2 regions of the Shouchella sp. JSM 1781072 genome follow, and region 2 is predicted to be linked to the other one. Evidence: predicted binding sites of a transcription regulator. Region 2 holds the regulator's gene; the other holds the start of a gene.
The links. Region 2 encodes LexA, which represses DNA repair genes until DNA is damaged. Its sites were predicted from a motif close to CGAACATATGTTCG; they were not measured.
Positions count from the first base shown of each region.

Region 1: a site for LexA is predicted at 2,262-2,275, ahead of ACE1TH_RS16650 (DNA polymerase IV). Genes of this name have one in related genera too.

Region 1 covers NZ_JBHFQE010000003.1:528,293-532,733, forward strand. Annotated here, with positions in the region: gene ACE1TH_RS16645 (hypothetical protein) at 1-975, shown strand, start outside; gene ACE1TH_RS16650 (DNA polymerase IV) at 989-2,233, opposite strand; gene ACE1TH_RS16655 (C40 family peptidase) at 2,495-4,048, opposite strand.
Region 2 covers NZ_JBHFQE010000001.1:903,187-907,627, forward strand. Annotated here, with positions in the region: gene dinB (DNA polymerase IV) at 1-393, shown strand, start outside; gene ACE1TH_RS04790 (MFS transporter) at 725-1,933, shown strand; gene lexA (transcriptional repressor LexA) at 1,981-2,610, opposite strand; gene ACE1TH_RS04800 (hypothetical protein) at 2,765-2,923, shown strand; gene ACE1TH_RS04805 (YneB family resolvase-like protein) at 2,954-3,616, shown strand; gene ACE1TH_RS04810 (DUF896 domain-containing protein) at 3,663-3,902, shown strand; gene tkt (transketolase) at 3,985-4,441, shown strand, end outside.

The DNA.
Region 1 (4,441 bases), on a different contig from region 2:
GACATGGACATATCCACCAGTGATCAAGCAATAACGTTTACTGGTACTTCTACTTTGCCCTATGACTTACAGGTTACGGTGGGGACTGAACCTCTTCCTTCCGATATTGATTTAGCTAAACAGCGGGATTATACATCTTTATCTTTGCGCTCAAATGAAAACGAGCCAAATGACATCGACTTAGAACTTTTTCCGGAGCTGCCATTTGACTACTATTATTCAATCGAAACAGATAATGAAACGATCCATCGACTCGGTCTTTTTGATGAAGAAACGGACGAGATGTATCGCGCAACTTTAAATACACCAGAATTTGCAGCCACAGATCCAGATTCTTATCGTGCTGTTGTAAGCCTTTTTCACGCAATTGTGTCTTCAGCTAATGATGTAGATGAAGACCTTGTTGTTGATGAACGTGTTGCCTCTATGCCTCTTCTTGATAAACTACAGGATCGATCCGCTCACGATGTACAGGAAGAAACTGTTGATGAACATTCATCTGTCATGTCTATTCATTTTAAAGAAGAAGAGCACAGCTTTTTGGTTGAGTCGCACACTCTTTTTGATTCCATTACGATTTCTCTTCCACAAGGCTACGAGAAACGCGCTTTAGGTGAGAATTCGTATAGTTTTACAAACCGAGAGGATGATGAATTCAGTGCAATTACACTCATCGTCGGGTTAACGCACCCTGACATTCCTCTTGATCTGCATGTGAATGCTTTACGCTCATCAAATGAAGAATTACGAACAGAAGAATATCCGATGCTCGATGTTTTCGACTATGTGTTTGTAGAAGAAACCAATGAAACGGATACATTTCAGAGCGCTACGCTAATCAAAGAACGAGAAGATGATCGAATCTTTGAAGCATCAATTCGAACAACCGAGCCCTCTCTTGATGACCTTGCTTTTACGAAGCTCATGACTTCTTTATTAGATGTAACCGATAACGAGGAGGAGCCTGTTAAATAACCAGGCTTCTTTTTTATTTGTAATGACCTCCGATTTTTTTGCTTCGATCAAGAAATTGAGATGCTTGCGTTAACGAAGATGCGCGCTGAATGGAGACTTTTCCATATCGATCACGAATTTGATCCATCACGTAACCGATTTGAGAAAGTCGATCGCGATTTTGATTGTCATCAAGCAAACTCATTTGCCAATTTTGATCGCTTTGAAGATTGGTGATCCCTACGCTTACACGCCGAACTGGAAAACCGTCCCAGTATCGCTCTAAAAGCTTATTGACACCGTTAAACACTTCCATTGTAATATTCGTTTCAATTGGCAACGTTAGCTGCCGATGGATGCTTCGCTTCTCAACGTGGGTCGCTCCATTTAACCCTAAACTAATCGTCGCCCCCATCTTTCCAGCGTGACGAGCTCGTGAACACACCTCTTCACATAATTCCAGTAGCACAACATGCAAATCTGCTTTTTTTACATAGTCACGAGGTAAGGTCATCCCGTTTCCAAATCCCTTTCTTCCCGCGTGAGCCGCACGAGTTACCGGTGAGTAATCAACACCATTTGCCGACATCCATACAACCTGACCATGCAAGCCAAACTTTTCTTTAATACGCGCACCTTCTGTTTGCGCGAGCTGACCAATGGTGCGAATGCCCATGCTTTTAAAGTGGAGCTCCATCTTTTTCCCGACTCCAAATAAATCACCGATAGGAAGCGGCCACATTTCCAACTCAATCATATCTTTCGCTAATGTATGAACACCGTTTTTATTCTTTTTCGCAAATAAGTCACAAGCCAGTTTAGCAAGGACTTTATTTTCTCCAATGCCTATTCGCGCTCGTAAACCCATTTCATGTTTGATCCGTTCTTGAATGGTGTGGGCAATCTTTTGAGGACTACCAAATAAACGCTGACTGCCGGTCACGTCCATAAATTGTTCATCAATTGAATAAGGTTCTACTAAGTCTGTATATTCACCGATCAGTTTAGAAATTCGAATCGATACATCTACGTATTTCTGCATTCGAGGTTTGACAACGACGACGTCCGCACATTTTTGCTGGGCCTCATACAATCGTTCTGCATTTTGAATGCCTTTCGCTTTAGCAAGAGGGCATGCCGCTAAAATAACACCGCTTCGTCGATTCGGGTCTCCTGATACGACAAGAGGCCTCCCAGCATACTGTGGATTTTCCACATGTTCAACTGAAGCATAAAAAGACTCCATATCGATTAATAAAATCGCTTGTTCTTTCGTCATTTGTCTACCTCCTCTCGTATAGTATACCCGAATATACGTTCCTAAACTAGCTAATATGCGCATATGTGTTCGTTTATTTTTGGTATCGCCGCCGAATATTTCCAAAAAAAAAGACAAGCCTCCTTTTTCATAAGTGAGACTTGTCCTTTGTCACGCATTTTCCCAAAATATATAAATTGATAACCAATAAATTGGTTTAAACAAGAAAAAGCGTGGTATAGATACATATATCCATACCACGCCTTGTTATTAGTTCTACTCTTAATGCAAGCGTTTTGCACCTAGATATCTTGGACCCCAGTATACATTGTTAAGATCAGACACTTCAACACCACGTGAAGAACCAGTGTGAATGAACTTGTTATCGCCAATATAAATACCGTTGTGCGTCGGACCAGCTGCATATGTCTCAAAGAACACAATATCGCCAACGCTTGGAGAACTTACTGAAGTTCCAGCATTCCACTGAGCTGCTGCTGTACGAGGTACTTCAATTCCATTTTGACGGAAGATGTATTGAATCATTCCGCTACAATCAAAACCTGCAGTTGTTGTTCCTCCCCATAGATAAGGTACACCAATTACTGATTGAGCTGAAGAGATCAATCCTGAAACAACATTGCTTGAGCTAGCAGTAGATGTATTGCTTGTGTTCGTATTTGTTGCTGGCGCTGCATTATTATTTGTGCTTGGCGCTGGAGCGGCTGCATTTGAGCTCTCAGAAGCTGTAGACTCATTGTTTGAAGATGAGCTATTGTTTGAGCTTGTGCTCTCGCTTGAAGACGAGCTATTGTTTGAGCTTGTGCTCTCGCTTGAAGACGAGCTGTTATTTGAGCTTGTGCTCTCGCTTGAAGACGAGCTGTTGTTTGAGCTTGTGCTTTCGCTTGAAGACGAGCTGTCCGTGCTTGCAGGTGCTGGACTACCGTTAAGTGTACTTTGTGTACCTGATCCTACGATACCGTCAACAGAAATACCGTTTGTGCGTTGGAATTCCATAACTGCATTTTTTGTAATCTCACCATAGTACCCAGTTGGCTCTTGATTAAAATAGCCAAGTGTACGTAATTGTTGTTGTAATTCCGTTACATTTTCCCCACGTGTACCTACACGCATAGAAGATGACGTTGATTCTGAAGCTTGCTCTGTAGGCTCTGAAGTTTCTTCTGTTGTCGTTTCTGTTTCCGTCGTTGTTTCTTCAGGCTTTGTTTCTGCAGGCTTCGACTCTGTTGTAGTCGTTTCTGACGCTGCAGGTTGAGCATCTACGTTATTTAACGCCCCACGTGTCTCTGGACCAACAATCCCATCGATTAAACGTAACCCTTGTTCTTTTTGGAACGCAATGACTGCATCACGCGTAATTGAACCATAGTAGCCAGTAGAAGATTGGTTAAAGAAACCTAAAGAGCGCAACTCGTCTTGAAGATTTGTTACATTCTCTCCTCTACTACCAATTCGTAATAAATTTGATTGTTGTGTCGTTGTTTCTTTCTTTGTTTCTGTGTTTGAAGATTTTTTATCTAATAGCGCACCGAATGTCTCAGGCCCCGCAATGCCGTCCACTCGAAGGTTATTTTCTTTTTGATAATCCAATACCGCATCACGCGTATATGTACCAAAATAACCTGTTGCCGTATGATATGTAAAAAATCCTTTATCTTTAAGTATGTTTTGCAGTTCTGTTACATCTTGATGAGACATACCTTGTTTTAATACCTGATCACCGACTGCCGCTTCTGATTCCTGTGGAGCAACTGCTACAACTCCAGCAACAACGGCTGAAGAGAATAAAAATTTGTTTAAAGTTGATTTACTCAAGAGAATGCCTCCTCAAAATTTTAAGATTGATCTAGTTTGTTATGACATGAATGTGTAAGTTAAAATACTACATTATCTTCTTCGACAAGATTGACTAAATTTTACACGATATTTCGCTTCTAATCTATCAATGTAATCAAAATGTAATATTACAATTGTAAGAGAAAACGTCAAAATCCCGATACTATCCCCGTTTTTTGCAGAAAAAAATTTTTCCAATCAGTAGATTACTAGCTTAATGAGACAAAAAAACTCGGTGTCATTTAGACACCAAGTCTATTAAACCGTTTTTATTGTGTAAAGTGACGCTATTATTAGTAAGCAATACGATCGATTTAAAATGGCGAACGCTTTTTCCCCATTGGCACAAGGGCAACAGTCGTTTACGCTTCG
Region 2 (4,441 bases):
TATTACAAACGAGCAAGGGGCATTGATAACAATCGGCTGAAACTGCATCGTGATCGAAAATCGGTTGGAAAAGAACATACGTATGCACAACCACTTGTAACCGATGAAGATGTTTTATTAAAACTAAGACTTTTAGCAGATGAAGTGCAAGCTTCCCTTGAACGAGTAAAAAAACAAGGGAAAACTATTGTCTTGAAGATTCGCTATCGATCATTTGAAACGATAACGAGGCGGATTAGTTTACCTGATTACGTTCACACAAGTGAAGCGTTATATCAGTATGTGCAAGAATTGTGGTTTGAATATGGAGAGATCCGTCACCAAGTTCGTTTGCTTGGAGTGAGTGTAACGAATTTAGTTGAAATACGCTACCAAACACTTTCGCTTTTTTGAAGCGGTTAAAGATAAAATAAAATAATTCCTACAATGACAAGTAACAAAAACAGGACAAGAATGGTGATAAGCAATACCATTTCATCTGAAAGATCCATTCCATTCGCCTCCTATGTATGGGTTATAGTCATCCTATGAAATTTTTTCGGATGTGTGAAAAGAGAATGAAATGAAAGAAAACGGGCTGTTTAGACTCTTTTCTTACAGATTTAGCTAGGAGAGAGCGTTTGACGGCTGTTTTTTTTTCGCATATATTTAGAGTTGCGAAATAAACAAGGAAGATCTTTAGACAACGAAGGTGATCAGTATAAAAGCGGAAAAGCGTAATTTAATGATTATGTGGTTTGCCAACTTGTTTGTTGGTGCAAGTATGACAATGGTCATTCCATTTTTATCTCTTTACATTGAATCGTTCGGACAATATTCAGGTGAAGATGTTCAAAGATGGTCTGGCTTTGTTTTCGGTATTTCTTTCTTAGTTGCTTTTCTCGTTGCGCCAATTTGGGGACGAATTGGAGATCGTTACGGACGAAAAAAAGTACTCATTGGAACTGGTTTTGGGATTGCCATCTCGGTATTTCTTATGGGGTATGTTCAATCTGTTGAGGCATTGTTTGTTCTGCGTGCTTTCATGGGGCTTGCGACAGGGTTTATCCCTGCATCAATGGCTCTAATTGCAGCACAAAGTAGTAAGCGTACAGCAGGAGAAACGCTCGGAACTTTACAGACAGGTACTGTTTCTGGAGGTTTACTAGGACCTTTGTTTGGAGGTCTGATCGCAGATACTGTTGGAATGGAATTAACGTTTGTATTGACCGCGTCAATCTTAACCCTCGCATCACTACTTGTTGTTTTTGGGGTAAAAGAAGTGATTTATGAAGAAAAAGGTGAGAAAAAGCGGAAATATGCAGCAAAAGAGGTACTGGCATTTATTGTTCGTTCCCCTATGCTAATCATGGTAATGGTTGTAGCGCTCATTATTCAAATGGCATTGTTTAGCGTCCAGCCACTTTTAGCTCTATTCGTTAATGATTTAGTCGGGCCAGTTGAAAATATGGCATTTTTAGCCGGTTTAGCGTTTTCAATAACCGGTTTAGGGAACTTATTGTCAACTCGAAAATGGGGACAGCTAGGTGATCGAATGGGCCATGAAAAGGTAATGCTCATTTTACTTATTTTGTCTGGTGTGTTTTTCATTCCGCAAGCATTCGTTGATTCACTCTGGCAATTAATTGTGTTACGCTTCGTCTTTGGTTTAGCGGTAGGAGGATTAATTCCTTGCACGACAGCGTTTATTCGCCAAGCGTGTCCAGTATCGATGCAAGGGGAAGTGCTCGGTTATAATCAAAGCTTTCGTTTTTTAGGAAACGTATTAGGACCGGTCTCAGGCGGTTTAATTGCAGCGAGTTTTGGTATTCCGTATGTATTTATTAGTGCCGGCGTCTTGTTTCTTCTGACCGCGATTGTTTTAAAAATCATGTTAAATAGTGAAAGTAAAAAAGAAGAGAATGAGGCTGACAGTCAAGCCCATCATCAATAAAGGCGTAAAAAAAGAGCACTGGGTTTTCCGGTGCTCTTTCTTTATGTTTAATGGATCGTTCGGAAAACACCAATGACTTTTCCTAAAATCGTACAATTGTCTAGTATAATCGGCTTCATTGTTGAATTTTCAGGCTGAAGGCGAATGTAGTTCTTTTCTCGGAAAAAACGTTTGACGGTGGCTTCATTTTCATCAGTCATCGCAACAATAATATCACCATTATCAGCACTTTGCTGTTGCTTCACAATGACTTGGTCCCCATCGAAAATACCCGCTTCGATCATACTTTCACCTTGAATAACTAAGGCATACACTTGTTCATGACCAGACATATGATCTGGAAGGGGGAGGTAGTCATCGATATTTTCAATCGCTGTAATTGGACTACCTGCTGTAACCTTACCAATTACAGGAATATAGCGTGCACGTTCACGAATAATGGAAGGCTCGTCCAGTGCTTCTTCAAGCGAAAGCACTTCAATTGCTCGAGGTTTCGTAGGATCACGACGAATGTATCCTTTCTTTTCAAGACGAGCAAGATGACCATGTACGGTTGAGCTTGATGCTAAACCTACTGCTTCCCCAATTTCACGTACGGAAGGCGGATAGCCTTTCTTTTTTACTTCATCTTTAATAAATAATAAAATTTCTTCTTGTCTAGTAGATAATTTAGACACTCCTCTTCACCTGCTTTATCTATGTATTCGTTATCTTTACTTTAGCACATCGAACATACGAACGCAAACATAAGTTCTAAAAATGCTTGACACGAACAAAAGTTCGAAGTATCTTAGAGTAAGAACAAATATTCTTACGAACGGGTGATCGATAATGAAGAAGAATCAAGAAAAAGGAATTATTATTGCTGGTATTATTACTGTTTTATTTATGTTTAGTAGTTTGTTATCCTTTGATGGTGATGAGAACGAGCAAGTAGAGGATCGAAACAGCAATACGGACAGTCACGTAATCCTTTTAAATGATCGTTAGTCGCTGAAACATTGCAGTGGGAGGTACAGTATGAAACGAAATAAAGCCATTTTATATTGTCGAGTTAGTACGGATAAAGAAAGTCAACAAACGTCTTTAGCTCGTCAAGAAGATGAATTAGTGAAAATGGCTCATCAACATGGAATAGAAGTGAGCGATTGTCTTTCTGAGGTTGCTAGTGGATATGACTTGGATCGCGATAATCTTCTATTTCTTTTAGATCAAGCAAAAAAACAAACGTTTACGCATTTGCTTGTAACAGACGAGACGAGAATTGGTAGGGGAAGAGCGAGGACTGCTATTCTATATCAACTTCAAAAGTATGGCATTACGATTTATACATGTCACAACGATGGTGCATTACATTTATCAGAAGCAGACGAGATGGTTTTTGAAATCGTAGCCATCGTGGAAGAGTACCAGCGAAAATTACATAACTTGAAAATCAAACGCGGGATGAGAAAAGCGATTGAAAAAGGGTATCATCCGGAGCGCAACTTAAAAGATACAGGTAGTGGGGGACGCAGTAAAAAAGACCTCCCAATTGAAGAAATTGTTAGATTGCGAGAGAAAAAGCTAACGTTTCATGACATTGCGATAACGTTAAATGGGTTAGGTTATCATTGTTCAAAAGCAACGGTACATCGGCGTTTTCAGCAATACGAGCAAACAAAATCAGATGAGTTGATCTAATGAAATGAAGATGCTATGATGACAACCGAAGGATAGGTGATTGACGTTGTTATCAAAATCAAAATTAGACCGAATCAATGAACTGTCTCAACTAGCGAAGACATCAGGATTAACGAAGCAGCAAAAAGACGAACAGCAAGCGCTTCGAAAAGAATATTTAAATACGTTCCGCTCCACATTTAAAAATCAACTACATTCCGTTAAAGTTGTTGATGAAGAGGGTACGGATGTGACACCGCAAAAGCTAAAAGATAGTAAAGCACAAAAACAAAATCCACCACACTAAATGTACAAGCTCCCGTCAGGCTTGTACATTTTTTTTATTTTGTTTATGATGGAAACGTACGAAGAATGAAAGGGTGTAACAAATGAAAAACAATATTGAAGAATTAGCGGTAAATACCATTCGAACACTTTCAATTGATAGTATTGAAAAAGCCAATTCAGGTCACCCTGGGATGCCAATGGGCGCAGCGCCAATGGCGTTGGATTTATGGGCAAATCACATGAATCATAACCCAGCAAACCCTGAGTGGACAAACCGAGATCGTTTTGTCTTATCAGCAGGACATGGTTCCATGCTTTTATATAGCCTTCTTCATTTGACAGGTTATGATGTGACGTTGGATGATTTGAAATCATTTCGTCAGTTAGGAAGTCGTACGCCAGGACACCCAGAATATGGTCATACGGCAGGCGTTGAAGCAACAACAGGTCCACTTGGGCAAGGTGTTGCAATGGCAGTAGGGATGGCAATGGCGGAGCGTCACTTAGCTGCGACATACAATACAGATGACCATGAAATTGTTGATCATTTCACGTATG